4 regions of the Shewanella sp. DW31 genome follow, and region 1 is predicted to be linked to each of the others. Evidence: predicted binding sites of a transcription regulator. Region 1 holds the regulator's gene; each other region holds the start of a gene.
What was found. Region 1 encodes sigma-54, which starts transcription at its own class of promoters, with help from an activator protein. Its sites were predicted from a motif close to GTTGGCACGNNNNTNGNNT; they were not measured.
Positions count from the first base shown of each region.

Region 2: the regulator sigma-54 is predicted to act here: its motif matches at 1,639-1,657, upstream of flgB (flagellar basal body rod protein FlgB).
Region 3: the regulator sigma-54 is predicted to act here: its motif matches at 2,273-2,291, upstream of norV (anaerobic nitric oxide reductase flavorubredoxin).
Region 4: the regulator sigma-54 is predicted to act here: its motif matches at 1,785-1,803, upstream of GWI56_RS17860 (YccF domain-containing protein).

Region 1 is NZ_JADWMP020000027.1:13,650-17,867, reverse strand. It holds gene lptC (LPS export ABC transporter periplasmic protein LptC) at 1-48, shown strand, start outside; gene lptA (lipopolysaccharide transport periplasmic protein LptA) at 35-589, shown strand; gene lptB (LPS export ABC transporter ATP-binding protein) at 586-1,317, shown strand; gene GWI56_RS18785 (RNA polymerase factor sigma-54) at 1,425-2,903, shown strand; gene hpf (ribosome hibernation promoting factor) at 2,932-3,219, shown strand; gene ptsN (PTS IIA-like nitrogen regulatory protein PtsN) at 3,222-3,665, shown strand; gene rapZ (RNase adapter RapZ) at 3,662-4,218, shown strand, end outside.
Region 2 is NZ_JADWMP020000007.1:93,082-97,299, forward strand. It holds gene flgD (flagellar hook assembly protein FlgD) at 1-759, opposite strand, end outside; gene flgC (flagellar basal body rod protein FlgC) at 784-1,200, opposite strand; gene flgB (flagellar basal body rod protein FlgB) at 1,203-1,607, opposite strand; gene GWI56_RS08115 (protein-glutamate O-methyltransferase CheR) at 1,751-2,590, opposite strand; gene GWI56_RS08120 (chemotaxis protein CheV) at 2,691-3,611, opposite strand; gene flgA (flagellar basal body P-ring formation chaperone FlgA) at 3,817-4,218, shown strand, end outside.
Region 3 is NZ_JADWMP020000012.1:650-4,867, forward strand. It holds gene norW (NADH:flavorubredoxin reductase NorW) at 1-683, opposite strand, end outside; gene norV (anaerobic nitric oxide reductase flavorubredoxin) at 676-2,205, opposite strand; gene norR (nitric oxide reductase transcriptional regulator NorR) at 2,432-4,039, shown strand; gene GWI56_RS11475 (TMEM165/GDT1 family protein) at 4,090-4,218, opposite strand, start outside.
Region 4 is NZ_JADWMP020000024.1:41,198-45,415, forward strand. It holds gene GWI56_RS17850 (M14 family metallopeptidase) at 1-383, shown strand, start outside; gene GWI56_RS17855 (alpha/beta hydrolase) at 380-1,270, shown strand; gene GWI56_RS17860 (YccF domain-containing protein) at 1,306-1,713, opposite strand; gene GWI56_RS17865 (pyridoxal-phosphate dependent enzyme) at 1,981-3,009, shown strand; gene GWI56_RS17870 (NUDIX domain-containing protein) at 3,091-3,804, shown strand; gene prs (ribose-phosphate diphosphokinase) at 4,138-4,218, shown strand, end outside.

The DNA.
Region 1 (4,218 bases):
GAAGTGCAATTGACCAGTCAGGTAGTAGGAACATATGAAGCAAAATAACGTATTACTTGCCAGCCTAATGCTAATTATGAGCATGAGTGCTTTCGCGAAAGTCGGCGACTTAAAGCAAGAAGTCACAATCAAAGCTGTGAGCCAAACTGCGGATATCAAAAACAACCAGATCATTTTCTTTGGTCCGGTTGAAGTGACCCAAGGCTCAATAAAAATCCAAGCAAATGAACTGCGTGCATTTTCCGCTGAAGGTGAAAATAGCAAAACTTTGGTCGCCACAGGCAACCCTGCTACATATAGCCAAATATTAGACGATGGCCGCCCTGCATCTGCCAGCGCGAAAGAAATTCGTTACGATATGGCAAGCCGCACCTTAACACTGAAAGGTATGGCGTCATTAGATCAAGCGGGTAGCCAAGTTACAGGCAATTTAATCCGCTATAACATGATTCAACAGAAATTGATGGCCGAGAGTACTGGCAGTGGTGACGATCGCGTAATCACTATTATTCAGCCTGAAAACTATCAAGATGATGCTAAATCAGACGCTCCGGCGGATAAACCTGTAAAAAAGCAGGACTCTAAATGACCCAAATCACCTTAAGAGCACAAAATCTGGCGAAAAGTTACAAGAGTCGCCAAGTGGTTAAAGACGTCAGTCTGACGGTAAAAACCGGTCAAGTCGTTGGCCTACTCGGTCCAAACGGTGCAGGTAAAACCACGACCTTTTACATGGTTGTCGGGCTAGTGAAGAGCGATAAGGGACATATCTTTATCGACGATGATGATTTAACCGCAGATCCTATGCATCTGCGTGCCCGCAAAGGCATAGGTTACTTACCGCAAGAAGCCAGTATCTTTCGTAAGCTAACTGTTCATGACAACATCATGGCCGTACTGCAAACTCGTAAAGAACTTAAAAACGAAGAACGAGAAGAAGAACTAGAACATCTGCTCGAAGAGTTTCATATCACCCACATCCGTGACAGCCAAGGCATGTCATTGTCGGGTGGCGAACGTCGTCGCGTCGAAATTGCGCGGGCTTTAGCCGCTAATCCTAAGTTCATTTTGCTCGATGAACCGTTTGCCGGCGTCGATCCTATTTCGGTTATCGACATCAAGAAGATTATCGAACAACTCAAAAGTCGCGGCCTTGGCGTACTGATCACAGACCATAATGTCCGCGAGACATTAGATGTATGTGAACATGCTTATATTGTGAGTCACGGAAACCTGATTGCCGAAGGAACTCCAGCAGAGATCTTAGACAATCAGCAAGTTAGGGCTGTGTACTTAGGTGAACAATTCAGGCTATAGTTAATCGAGCGAAGCCAATGGAGGCAATTTATACCGCCATTGGGCTTCACTCAAGATAATAATAAGCGACCTCATCCAACAATAATAACGTAGGGATCAGCGGTAACATGAAAGCGTCACTCCAGCTCAAACTGGGTCAACAGTTAACCATGACGCCACAACTACAACAGGCTATACGTCTGTTGCAACTGTCGTCATTAGAACTGCAGCAAGAGATCCAGCAAGCATTAGATTCTAATCCCCTTCTCGAGCTGGAAGAGGATCAATTCGACGCCACTAAAACCCCTGTAAACCAAACGCTATCCGATACGGATTTCAGTGAATCTAGCACTCTGCCACCAGAAAAAGACAGCTCCACCATAGATACGGCAGAGTCGCTAACCAAAGAATCCATGCCCGATGAGCTCCCCATGGACACCACATGGGATGAAGTGTTTACCGCCTCCCCAAACTCAGGCCCCGGCGGCAGTCGTGAAGACGATATGCCCTTCCAAGGCGAGACCAGTGAAGGTTTGTACGAACACTTAGAATGGCAAAAAAACCTCACGCCGTTTTCTGAAACCGATTTAGCCATTGCCACCGCCATTATTGATGCCATCGACGATCAGGGCTATCTCACCCAAAGCACTGAAGAAATTCTCGAAGCCATGGGCAATCCTGAAGTTGAGCTTGACGAAGTCGAAGCCGTACTCAAGCGTATTCAGCATTTTGATCCCATAGGCGTTGCCGCCCGCGATTTAAGTGAATGCCTGCTGATCCAACTGTCGCATTTCGCCGCTGATACTCCCAACCTAGAAAACGCCCGTATGCTGATCAAAGATCATTTAGATCTGATCGCCGCCCGTGATTTTAGGTTATTGATGCGTAAGACTAAATTAAAAGAAGATGAATTAAGGGATGGTATAGCACTTATCCAAACCCTCAATCCTCGCCCAGGTTTGTTGATCACGCCCAATAATGACGAATACGTTATCCCAGATGTGTCTGTGTCGAAGAAAAATGGCCGCTGGGTCGTTGAGCTTAATCCTGACTGCATGCCAAAAATCAATGTAAATCAACATTATGCTTCTATGGCACGCAGTACCAAAAACCAAGCCGATAGCCAATTTATTCGCGGCCATCTGCAAGAGGCTAAATGGTTTATTAAGAGCTTAGAAAGCCGTAACGATACTTTGCTTAAAGTTGCTAATTGCATAGTGCAATATCAGCAAGGTTTCTTTGAGTACGGTGAAGAAGCCATGAAACCTATGGTGCTTAACGATATTGCCGAAGCGGTAGAAATGCATGAGTCCACCATCTCACGGGTCACAACTCAAAAATACATGCATACCCCTAAGGGACTTTTTGAACTAAAATACTTCTTCTCTAGCCACGTCGGTACTGACGATGGTGGTGAGTGCTCATCCACAGCAATCAGAGCCTTTATAAAGAAACTGGTGGCAGCGGAAAACCAGAAAAAACCATTAAGCGATAGTAAGATGGCACAACTTCTGGCAGAACAAGGGATCAACGTAGCCCGCAGAACCATTGCGAAGTACCGAGAGGCTATGCTTATTCCACCTTCTAATCAGCGTAAAAGTTTATAACCTACAGTGGATATCGGAGGACGTTTCTATGCAAATAAACCTAAGTGGACACCATGTCGAAATTACCGAATCGTTACGTGCATATGTAGAAGAAAAGTTTTCAAAACTTGAACGCCATTTCGAACAGATCAATAATGTGCACGTTGTGCTCAATGTTGAGAAAATGCAACAGATTGCCGAAGCGAGAATAAACCTCATAGGTGGTGAAGTTTTTGCTACTTCAGAGCATGCTGACATGTATGCCGCTATAGACGCCCTGATTGACAAGCTTGACCGTCAGGTTATTAAACACAAAGAGAAGTTAACAAAACACTAATAATGGAACTTTGTACCATACTGCGGCCGGAGTGCACTACCTGCGCCACTCCGGGCAGCAAGAAAAAGGTACTGGAACTCATCAGCGACTTAGTCGCTGCCCAGTACCCGACCCTCTCATCTCAAGAGATATTCGAAAGCCTAGTGGCGCGCGAAAAGATGGGGAGCACAGGTATAGGTAACGGCATCGCCATTCCACATGGTCGACTAGCCGATATAGATCAGCCCATTGCCATACTAATTAAGTGTGAAGAGCCGATAGCATTTGATGCTATCGATAAGCAACCTGTTGATATTTTATTTGCACTACTGGTGCCTGCAGACCAATGTCAGCAGCACTTAAGTACCTTGTCTTGCATGGCCGAAAAGCTGAGCGACAAGCAAATATTAAAGCAATTACGCAAGACGCATGATGAAACGGAACTCTATCAGGTAATCACTGGATGAAACTGGTCATAGTGTCGGGCCGCTCAGGCTCAGGCAAATCTGTCGCCCTTAGGGTACTCGAAGATCTCGGCTATTATTGTGTCGATAACCTTCCCTTGCCATTGATTGGCAGTTTGCTTGAGCAACTCAAGGGCAGTAACGATCTCGTCGCCATCAGTGTCGACGTGCGTAACATGCCTGAGCAGGATAAGGTCTTAGTAAAACAACTCGCTAGCCTACCTCCAGATACTGAGTTAACGAGCTTCTTCCTTAACTCCAGCGATAAAATTCTGCTCAAGCGTTACAGCGAAACCCGCCGTTTGCATCCTTTGTCGAAGAGCCGAGTCTCTTTGCAAGAAGCGATAAAGCTGGAGGGGAAACTGCTCGAGCCTATGTCAAAACTGGTCGATCACTACATAGATACGTCGAATTTGAATATCTATGATTTAAGCGACCAAGTCAGACAAATTCTCCTTGGTAGTGTCGATAAAGAACTCGTGATCAACTTCGAGTCCTTTGGCTTTAAGCACGGAATGCCCACCGAAGCCGACTTTATGTTCGATGTGCGCTTCCT
Region 2 (4,218 bases), on a different contig from region 1:
CACAGCTAACACATCGGTTAACTTGATACCCATACCGCCTCTCAAGTTAAGAATCGCGCCAGTACTGGCCGTACCGAGAGAAACGCTGGTCACATGAGCATAGGTCGAGACTGGCAATTCTTGGGATTTCCCATCCACTAAACCACTCGCCTTGATCGTATAGTTACCTGCGGTTACAGGGTTTCCATCTTTATCGAGGCCATCCCAGTTAACATCGACATTGCCCCCCTTACTGCCATCAACTTTAAAGGTGGTCACAACTTGGCCTTTCTCATCCTCAACACGTACAGTAACTTCAGGAATTTTAGCTGGCGTGCTAATCACACCTTTTATTGTTGGGCTTTCAGCTGAAATGTTACCTGTATCAGTTGGGATCAATACCTTGCGACCAACAAGTCCTGATGCCTGTAATGCTTGGCTTGATGTCATAACACCGTTTAAATTAACGATTTCCTTATTCAACTTAGTAATACCATCAACCGTCGAGAATGATGCCATCTGTGCAATCATTTGGTCGTTGTCGACGGGCTTAAAGGGATCTTGCATCGATAACTGTTGGCTTAATAACGAGAAAAAGTCATCTTGAGTTAACTGCTGGCTTTTTGCTTCCGGTACTATTGAATCTTTTGGCAAACGTATGCCATCAAGAAACGGATTACCCGTTGAGCTGGTTGATGAATTCGTCGTAACGGCATTTGGCTGACTCTTATTTTGAGCCGTCTGCGCCGACGCTTGGTTAATTTGATTAATGAGGCTCACAGCTTACCTCCTAAGTAACACATGTTATTTACCCATCCCAAGTGTTTGTTGCAGCATAGACTTAGCTGCTTCAGCGACTTGAACATTCATTTGATATGAGCGCGAAGCAGAAATCATATCTGCCATTTCTTCCATGACATTAACATTCGGTTTATAAATAAAGCCGTCCGCATCCGCCATTGGATGATCGGGCGAATATTCTTTCAGTAGTGGTTTATCACTTTCTACAATGCCTTTTACCGCAACGCCTTGAGAAGCTTGTTGCTGACTTTGGGCTTTAGCCATTTCGGCTTCAAAAATGGGATGACGGGAACGATAGGTCTTATCTACACTACTCGAGACGGAATCCGCGTTGGCTATGTTGCTCGCGGTGGTGTTTAGCCTGACCGATTGAGCAGACATTCCCGAGCCAGCAACATCAAATATGCTAAATAAACTCATGATTAATCCCCTCTCAACGCTTTCTTCATGCCACTAAACTTACTGTCTAAAAAACCTAGCGACATTTGATATTCAAGTGCATTTTGCATGAATGCCGATTGTTCCTGTTGGATATCAACAGTATTACCATCACCGGTATCGGGTTGATTTGGCACACGGAACTTAACAAATTGCCCAGTCAACTCCGCAAGCCCAAAATGCTTATCTGGCTCTTGCATTTCAAGACTATTTCGCTGCTGCTGTTGGCCTCGAGCGGCCTGCATTGCCGCAGAAAAATCAACATCGCGGGCTTTGTAATGTGGCGTATCTGCGTTAGCGATATTGCTTGAAATGACTTCAGCCCGCTGCGCTCTAATACCGAGAGTGTATTGATGCACACCCAGTGCATTATCAAAATTGATCGCCATAAAATTGCCTCCTCGTGTTCTCACGAAAATAAAGCAATTCATGTGCCAACATCAGGAAAATTTTGAGAATAACAACAAGGATGAGCAAGTGATGGGTAAAAAATTACCGACAATTGTCGGTAATTTTCTTTAGAGCGGCTGAGTTAAGTCTTTTTCTGGTAATAAATGCCAGGGTTACAACGAACCATATCAAACTCGTCCGTTAAACCAGCGATAGATTCTGATGCACCGAGAAATAAAATCCCTTTGGGATTGAGAGCGGCAGCGAATTGCCGCAAAATTTTTGCCTTTGCCTCTGGTGCAAAATAAATAAGCACATTGCGGCAAAAGATAATGTCGAACTTGCCAAGCAGACTATAACTCTCAAGCAAATTATGCGCTCTAAAGTTCACCAACCGCTTCACATTATCCTTTAACTTCATATTGCCTGAAGGTAATGCATCAAAAAACTGACGCTTACGTTCTTCAGATAAACCACGAGCTAATGCCAAACTATCGTACTCGGCATTTTTGCAGCGTTCTAACATGGAAGGAGATAGATCCGTTGCTTGAATCGAAGCACTACCAGCCAAGGCACCAGGCTTCTTCTGTTGATACTCAAGAATAGTCATAGCCAATGAGTATGGCTCTTGGCCTGACGAGCAAGCCGCAGACCAAATTTTGAGCGGACGCCCCAGACGACTGTATTCAGGTAGTAGGACATTATTCAACAACTCAAATGGATAACGATCACGGAACCAAAGGGTTTCATTGGTCGTCATAGCATCGATCACTTCAGCTCTGAGCGCACGCTCAGTAGGCTTCATCGAATGCTTAACCACATCAGATAAGGATGGCAGGTTATATTTGCCCATCAAAGGAGCAAGACGACTGCGCACAAGATATTGCTTATTTTCACCCAGTACGATGCCGCTGTGTTGCTCTAAGAACAACCTAAATTGATTATATTCAGCCTCAGCGAGTGATTTATTTGGCACATTCACATCCTAAATCCTATAGCAAGCACCAAAATCAGTGCGAAACCATCATGTTATAAAGTCGAGATTATAGCGTAAAGCGTATCTAGGTACTAACCTACAGCAATTACAAACTTAAATGCTTATTCACAGCAGCGGCCAGTTCGTCAGGATTAAACTTAGCGATAAAGTCATTGGCCCCCACTTTTTGAACCATTGCCTGATTGAATACACCACTTAACGAAGTATGCAGTACCACTTTAATATGCTTAAGCTTAGGATCATCTCGGATTTCAGCTGTCAGGGTGTAGCCATCCATTTCAGGCATCTCAATATCAGAGATGATGAGGGGTATCTCATCGGCCACATTATCCATCTCTTTGGCGATCTCTTTAAGCTTGTCTAATGCTTCGCGACCATCTTTTGCGGTATCAATTTGTAAATTCAATGACTCGAGTGAACGAATAATTTGTTTACGCGCCACGGCAGAATCATCAATAACCATAATATGGTAATGCTGAGTTCTGTCGAGGGTCAGTTTTTCATTGGCTTCTTCACTGATAGCCGTTTTAACCGGTGAAATCTCATCTAAGATTTTTTCCACATCGAGAATTTCAACTAATTCACCTTCAATTTCAGTCACCGCTGTCAGATAGGAATAACGGCCAGCACCTTGCGGCGGAGGCATAATCGCTTCCCAATTCATGTTGATGATCCGCTCAACAGAACTGACCAAGAAGCCTTGAACACTACGGTTATATTCAGAAATAATGATGAAACAGTTTTCAGTGCTCGCTAAAGGTTTTCCCCCTGTTGCCGCACTCAAATCAATCACTGAAATGGTTGTTCCACGAATATGAGCAACACCCTTCACATAAGGATTAAGTTTAGGCAAAGTGGTCAGTGGTGGACACTGCAGTACTTCTTTCACTTTAAACACGTTAATCCCAAACCGTTGACGACCGTTTAATTTAAAAAGCAGCAATTCTAAACGGTTTTGTCCAACGAGCTGGGTTCGTTTGTTGACTGAATCAAGAATACTCGACATAACTCTGCCTTGTTGTTCTGTTTATGTTCGGCCCTATAACTCAGTTGAGTATAGGCATATTAATTGCTTACGTCTTATCTATCGATAAACATAGTCGAAACTGAGTCAATCTTCTGACAGTGATGCAAATTATTATTACAGTGGTCAGCTTCGAACTTAATAAAAGTATAGGTGCATTCTGGCGTTACAAGCTAGTCTCTTCATTATGAAAGTAAATTTAGTCTGTTTTTTTAGTCTTTTCACCCTCTTCATGCCCGCTTTTGCGAGTGCAGAGCCTATTGTCCCCACCGTATCGGCAATCTCAGAATTAGCTAAAGCGCTTATTTCAGAAAAAATATCCGTTCCAGAAAATGCCAAAGTAAATATTTCGCCACAGATGGTTGACGCAAGAATGCTGCCGTCACAATGTTCGTCTCCAATGAAAGTTGAACTGGCTAGCGATAGGGAAATTAGCCGTAATAACACCTTAAAAGTCAGCTGTGATACGCAAGACTTAGCTTACCCTTGGCAAATCTATATCTCGGTTCGGGTGGATATCTTATTCCCCGTTGTTGTCTCAACCGAAATCTTAGCACCAGGCGAACTCATCTCTCCTAGTCAAGTAGAA
Region 3 (4,218 bases), on a different contig from region 1:
CGCTGGTCATTATCTAGGCACACAGAGATACTGCCATCTTGGTGTTGCAGTTGGCTGACTCGGGTTTGCAATTGCACTGTGACGTTATGCTGCTTTAGTACAGCGGTCAGTTTGTGGTTTAACATTTCGGGTAGCATATTCGGCATTAAGCTCGCTTGTGGATCGACCAAAAACACTTGCTTACCTGCAGTTGCTAAGTCCATTGCCAGTTCAACTCCGACCAAACCAGCACCGATAACCAGTACTCTCCTCGCGCCATGGATGTCTGCTTCGCAGGCCTGATATTCCATTAAGCTGTTAACTGTGTGGATGATATCGACGCCATCGCCCTCTATAGGTGGAATAAAGGGCCGTGCACCCGTGGCAAGCACTAATTTTTTGTACGCAATTTCGCGTCCTTGATGGCAACAGACTACCTGACGAACTTTATCTATTTTTATGACTTCACAGTGATTTATTACATCAATTTGTTGCTCATGTGCAAATTCAGTCGCGGTCAATTTTATGAGGTCTGACGCCATTTTTTTAAGGCTAAACACATGGCTTAAATCTGGTTTATGGTATTCGTCACCAGAGTCGGCTGTGATAACTGTAATCGGTTGTTCGCGGTTTAAACGTCGCAGTGTTTTGACTAGCTGATATGCCGCGAATCCACTGCCGATAATGACGATAGGTTTAGACATTAGTCACCTCATTTTTTATGACAGCGAAAACGCTTTTACCTAGGCCACATTCGGGACAGAGGAAGTCTTCGGCCACTTGAGTCCAAGGTGTGCCAGCAATGACATCTTGATTAGGTTCTCCTTTTTCAGGGTCGTAAACCCATTGGCAAACGGTGCAAATCATTGATTGTGTATCATTTAATTCGCACGCTTTTGTTGCAATAGGTGCAGTCATAGGGACGTTATTAGTAGCAGTATTTTCAGCTATTTGACTGGCTGTGGTGGCTTGGCTAGGCTTTGACATGACTTGATTAATGATAGAGCGACTATTCGCGCTATCGAGGGGACGCAATGCCCATTCTCGCGCGATTCGCTGGCCGTGCTGACGGCATTCTTGCATCGCATCTCGATCGGGACGCCATTTGACTTTTAATCCCACCGAGGTTTCAAAACCAGCATCCATCAAACGAGTGTGAATTCTATCGACTGCGCCGCCATTCCAGCCATAACTACCAAAAGCTGCCGCCTTTTTATTGCGAAAACGCAGGCCCGTAATTTCTTCAAGCATGGCGGCAATTTTAGGCATCATCACATTATTCATTGTGGATGAGCCGACTAAAATACCTTTTGACCTAAATGCCTGTGCAAGGATTTCGTTTTTATCATGACGTGCGACGTTATACACTTTTACTGCTACATTGGGGTCAACATCATGAATACCTTGAGCAATACCGTCGGCCATCATTCGAGTATTATTGGACATAGAGTCGTAGAAAATCGTGATGCGGTCTTCTTGATAAGCGTCGGCCCAAGCTAAATATTGGTGAATAATTTGGGCAGGATTATCACGCCACACAATGCCGTGTGAAGTTGCGATCATATCTACAGGTAAATTAAAGCTTAATACTTCGTGAATTTTAGCCGTCACTAGGCTGCTAAAGGGCGTTAAAATGTTTGAGTAGTACCGTAGGCATTGCTCCATTAATTCATTTTGATCAACCTCATCATTGAATAAATGTTCGTCGCAATAGTGTTGGCCAAAGGCATCGTTACTGAATAAAACCGCATCTTCGGTGAGGTATGTCATCATGCTATCTGGCCAATGTAACATAGGTGCTTCGATAAATATCAGTTGCTTACCATTGCCTATCGCTAAACTATCCCCTGTCTTTACGGTAATGAAATTCCATTCTGGGTGGTGGTGATGTCCTACAATGGAGTCGACCGCATTTTCACTGCAGTAAATTGGAGTGTTAGGAATTTTGGCCATTAATGCAGTCAGGGCGCCTGAGTGGTCTTCCTCTGCATGGTTCATCACAATATAGTCTATGTCGGTTAAATTAATTTCAGCTTCAAGATTTTGTAAGAATTGCTGGCTAAAACGATGATCAACTGTATCAATTAACACGGTTTTTTCTTCACGGATAAGGTAGCTATTGTAGCTTGTGCCTTTAGTTATCTTGTACTCAGTACCATGAAAATCTTGCACTTCCCAATCGCGTTGACCCACCCAGTGGATATTGTTTTTTACATGAATAGTCATAAATACACCTGTGATAATTAATAATGAATGCGCTACGTAAATCTTGCTTATTTAGTTAAATATCTTATTGCACTCACTATGCCAACATTCTAACGTGTTGATTTTTATTGGCATTAACGTATTTCAACATTTGGAATCACTTATTGGTGTCATAATGACAATTTGATATTGGTCAAATTGACATTACACTGTTGTCAATATGACTTTATTTGACTGTGGATGTGCTATGAGTGCCCATGCTGATTTAACTCAGTTAGCCTTAGATTTAACTGTCGGCGTGTCGACGCAAGACAGATTTGAGCGTTTGTTGGCAGTGGTCAGGCGGCGTGTCAATTGTGATGCTGCGGCATTATTGGCATTTCGGGAGCAGCAATTTGTCCCCTTGGCGATAGATGGGCTCTTTGCCGAAGTGTTAGGGCGGCGTTTTCAAATTAGTGAACATCCGAGATTAGAGGCTATCGCCCGTGCTGGCGATGTTGTTCGTTTCCCAGCCGACAGTGAACTTCCCGATCCGTATGATGGTTTAATTCCACATCATAGTGCGAACTTACATGTACATGCTTGCATTGGTTTACCACTAATCGCGAACGATCGCTTAATTGGGGCGCTCACCATTGATGGTTTCAACCCTCATCAGTTTGATGGTTTTAGTGATAGCGAGTTGCGTGTGATCAGCGCACTGGCCGCAGCCAGTCTTAATACTGCGTTATTGATGCAACAGCTAGAATCCCAAGTTGTTGAAGTTTCCAATGGAACTGAGGTGCTCAATCGTCCTGCTAGTCAGCAGGAGATCATAGGGCAATCCACACAGATCCAATCGCTAAAGCAGCAGATAAGTGCCGTGGCAGGCACTGATTTATCGGTATTAATTACTGGCGAAACTGGCGTGGGTAAGGAGTTAGTGGCCGCGGCGATACATAATCAATCGACCAGAGCCGATAAATCACTTATCTATTTAAACTGCGCTGCATTGCCTGAGTCCGTCGCCGAAAGCGAGTTATTTGGGCATGTAAAAGGGGCATTTACGGGGGCAATCAGTCATAGGCAAGGCAAGTTTGAACTCGCTGACAAGGGGACCTTGTTTTTAGATGAAATCGGGGAGCTTCCCTTGGGGCTGCAAGCTAAGTTATTGAGGGTTTTACAATACGGTGAATTACAGCGAGTGGGCAGTGATAAGAGCCTAAAAGTTAATACTCGGATTATTGCTGCCACTAATCGAATTCTGCACCAAGAGGCAACGGAAGGGCGCTTTCGTTTCGATCTTTACCATAGGTTGAGCGTATTTCCTATCCACGTAGCACCATTAAGAGAGCGTGGGCAAGATATTGTTATGCTGACAGGTTTTTTTCTTGAACGTTGTAAAGCGAAGTTAGGACTCACCCATATCAATATCACACCCGCAGCGCAGCAGTTATTAGAGCAATACACATGGCCGGGTAATGTGCGTGAGCTAGAGCATGCGATACACAGGGCTGCGGTGTTGGCGAAAGCCGAGCTAAAAACGGCTTACATCAGCTTAAGTGATAAACATTTTCAGCTCGATTCTTTGATGAATCAAGCACACAGAACAGTCGACGAAGATAGGCCATCAGATGCCGCAACGCCAGCCAGTGAATTAGCATTTAGGTCTGAGTCGGCCTGTCGTGAGCGACAATCGCAAGATAATTCCAGTGTTATACTGGGGCTTAAGGCGGCGACTGAGAGATATCAGCGTCAACTTATTCGTCAAGTTTTAGCCGCGAATCAACAAAATTGGGCTGCGTGTGCAAGAATATTGCAAATCGATACAGGTAATTTGCACCGACTTGCAAAACGGTTAGGTTTAAAAGAATAAAATATTGCGTGAAGAAATTTTATTCTGCAGCAAAACCACAGCCTCGATTCTTAGAAGAACAGTGTTGCTACGCCTAAGAGTGCGAACAATACCGCGCAGCCACGGTGTATCCACAACATAGGTAATTTTTCGGCGCTGAAGTGGCCTGCGATCACTACGGGTACGTTAGCAAGCAGCAT
Region 4 (4,218 bases), on a different contig from region 1:
AACAGAGTTATCCCCATCATGGCCATTATCGGTTGGCGCCGCAGAGCCAGTTTTATCGCACTCATGGTGATATTTGGGATTATCTCTATCGCCAGCACCAAGTGGCTGATCCTTCTGCTCAGGTGCCATTTTTACCTTTGACATTAGAGATGGGATCTTGGGCATGGATAAAGAAGAATCCTAGACAAATATTTAATTTTGCTGGCTTTTTTAATCCACAAAAAACACATCGTCACCACAGGATTTTACGCAGGCATACAGTACTCATGCAATTTATGATGGAAGCGGCCTATGCCCAATCGTTAGAGCAGTTAACACCTGAACGTTTGACTGAGCTGACAGAGTGCGCACGGCATTATTGGTATCGGGAGTCTCAGTCATGACCACTTGGGTGTTATTAAGGGGATTAATGCGTGATCAGCGCCATTGGAATGGTTTCGATCAGCGTCTGCGACAAAAGGGATTGCGAGTGCTGACACCGGATCTTCCGGGCAATGGGACGCTATCCCACGAATTAAGTCCGCTTAAGATTGCCGATTATGCCCATGCCGTGTGGCAGCAATTGGATGAGCAGGCACAGGAAGGGGAGACTATTTATCTCCTCGGCTTGTCTATGGGCGGTATGTTGGCGCTGGAAATGGCATGCCAGCGACCTTGGCAGATAAGGCATGTCTTTGTATTAAACAGCAGTGCGGCGAATTTATCGTCTTGGTATCAAAGATTTAACCCGCTGAATGCATTGAAGGCTTTTTTCATGCGGGCTCGGGGTGACGCTTTACATCCAATCGAGTCGACTATAGTGCGTTTAACCAGTTTTCGTCATCGGCGAGACCGAGATTTAATTGTCAAGTGGAGTGAGTTTCGCCGCGATACCACACCAAGTAGACGCAATGTATGGCGACAACTTTGGGCGGCTTTTCAATACCAATGTCCATTGACAGTGGAAGTACCGATAACTGTGCTCTGCGGTGACCGTGATGCGCTGGTGAGTATGGCATCGAGTAAGGCGTTAGCACGGCATTTTTACACCGATTTGATTGTACTCGCGTATTGTGGTCACGATGCCGCTATAGATGCACCCGCAAAACTGGCGCATTATCTGTTGGACATTGTGGGGGCGACTAAGCTGCAAGTGCAGTTTTCTGTGGATAGTGAGCCTGCCAATACTCAATATGATTGCAACGATTTATTGGAGGAAGAAATAGCCTTAAACGAAGCGATATTTGCTGTATGGGATGACAAAGCGCTATCCACTCTTGAAACCAAATAATCGAGAGTGAATAGCGCAGTTAACACATTGTCTTATTAAGCTTTAGCCACTACGGTTTGGCCTATCGGTGTGAGGCTGAGTAAAGCCAATTTAAGATGCTGTATCCCAAAGGGAATACCGATAATCGTCACAAAACAAGCTAAGGCGTGGACCAAATGCCCTATGGCTAACCAGATCCCAAACAGTAAGAACCAAATGATATTTCCTACCATGCCTAATGCACCTGTGCCCAAGTCTTCACGTCCAGTTAAGTGGCGACGGTTCATTTGTTCTTGGCCGAAGGGCCAAAAGGTCATTTCGCCGATAACAAAACAGGCGCGGCCGAAGGGAATACCAATGATACTGATAAAACACAGGATACCTGCAAGCCACCAAGCGAGTCCCATTACAAATCCGCCGAGTACAAACCAAGCTATGTTGAATATTAAGCGTAATACAGCCATTGAAAACTCCTTATGTTTACCCTGTTAGCCTTTATCGTTAGCTTCGATAAATTGAATATATGTCAATGTCTAAGCGATAACTATGCCAACTATTTAAATTATTCATAATCAATGGGTTAATTATATGTATTCGAGATTCATGTGTCATTTTCACTAGTTTTTCGCCAAATTGATAATTTCTTAAGGGCGTAACAGGAAGGGCGGAGTTACACTAGCCTTCCCTTAACTGGTTTAAAAACCAGATAATTTAATTGTTTGAGTCGCTTGATGTTTGCAAATTCCCCTGTCGAACCCTTTGCCTTTGCTGGCAGAGACATTTTCCTAAAACGTGATGATTTACTGCATCCGGCGTTTAGTGGCAATAAAGCACGCAAATTCGGCTATTTTTTAGATCATGAGTTTGCTGGCATCAGCAAGGTGATAGGTCATGGCTCGCCATTAGCTAACTCACTGTATTCATTGTCAACATTAGCGAAGATGAAAGGCTGGCAATGTGATTTTTATGTAGATCATATTGCCAGTCAAGTGGTTAAACATCCTACGGGCAATTACGCTGCCGCTTTAGCGAATGGCGCTAATATTATCGATTTAAGTGTGTTAATAGCACAAAAGCAGGCGTGCACTCCGTCGCAATCTGAACCTCACGTTTTGTCAAATCTTAATGCTAGGCCTGACCCTACAGCGCAAGTGGGCGATGTGCGACTGAGTTGCCAAGATTATATCGAGGCTCAAGTACTCGTGAATGAGCCGACGGCGCTTTTTATCCCTGAGGGGGGTCGTTGTGCTTACGCTGAATACGGGGTAAATAGATTGGCGCAAGAGATAGTACAGTTTGCGAAGGCGAATGGATTGATTGATTTAACGGTGTTTTTACCTTCGGGGACGGGAACGACAGCATTATTTTTAAATCAGTATTTTATCCGTCTGCAAACGGATATTCGCGTCGTGACTTGTGCCGTTGTCGGTGGCGATGATTATTTGCGCTTGCAATTTTCCTTACTTAATTCCAATACCAGTGAGCATCCACAGATTGTTAATGTCGGCAAAAAATATCATTTTGGTAAAATTTATCCGGAATTTTATGCCATGTGGCAGCGGGTCTGCGCCTCAGGCGTGCAGTTTGAATTACTCTACGATCCCTTAGGTTTTATTGTGCTTGAGGAATATTTACAAGGCGTAGGCTCTCGTCCTGTGATGTATATCCACCAAGGTGGCTTACTCGGGAACGAGACCATGTTGCCACGTTATCAGCGTAAATTTGGGCAAAGTGGCTCATCCTGTGCCTCTGAGCATTGACTTAGTGACGCTAAGACATAATATGTTTGAAGCTATGTAATGCTAAGTTAAGCTGATGATTTGGAACGATGGGAAATATCAATGACTGAAGCGGAATATCTCGCCAATTACGATCCTAAGGTTTTTAAGGCTCAGCTACTGACAGTGGATGCCGTATTGTTTACCTATCACGATCAGCAACTTAAAGTACTCCTAGTACAACGCTCAAATCATCCATTTTTAGGTTTATGGGGATTACCTGGAGGGTTTATCGATGAAAATTGCGACCAATCCCTTGAGCAAACTGTATTACGTAAACTGCATGAGAAAACCGCGGTAGTGCCACCTTATATTGAGCAGCTATGCACTGTGGGTAATCGTGGTCGCGATGTAAGAGGCTGGTCTGTGACTGTGTGTTATACCGCCTTGATGAGTTATCAAGCTTGCCAAATTCAGATTGATTCAGTGAGTGATGTTAAGTGGTGGCCATTAGCGGATGTGTTGCAGATGCCCTTGGCGTTTGATCATTTGCAGTTAATTGAGCAAGCGCGGGAACGCTTAACACAGAAAGCCTTATATTCTTTAGTGCCAGGATTTGCACTGTCTGAACCTTTTACCTTGCCAGAATTGCAGCATGTACATGAGGTTTTACTGGGCAAGCCTATCCAAGGTAAATCTTTTCGTCGGCGGGTTGAACAGGCCGATTTATTGATCGATACGGGATTAAAGCGCACCGAACGTGGTCGTCCTGCTAATTTATACCGCTTGAAACCCAATACCGCATCGTATCGCTTCTTAAGAAATCTAGAATGTTGATCACAGTGAATGTGGATTTAAGCAAGATATTCGCCTTGCTCAATATGAGTAACGGTGACTTTGAATCAGTAAAGGCTGTTTAATTACTGATTTTGCCTTAATGTCTCCGATTCTTGTATTACTCGATACCCATATTGTGGCTTCTTAGTTGTCGCACCTATCAATAGTGTCTAAAGGACACTATATGGCATTTAAGCATAACATTTCAGGTTGCTCCGTCTGAAATAGTCTAAAAATCAACTTTACACAATAATGTCTTTAAGACACTATTGTTCATGTAGACAACAAGGGCGCCGTCAATTTCGGCAATCTTGCCACAGACAGGAGGTTACTATGTCTCAACGTATTCAAGCGTCTCAACGTATTCAAACGTCTCAAGATGTTTCTCACGCTCAATGTTCGCAAGCCGATTTT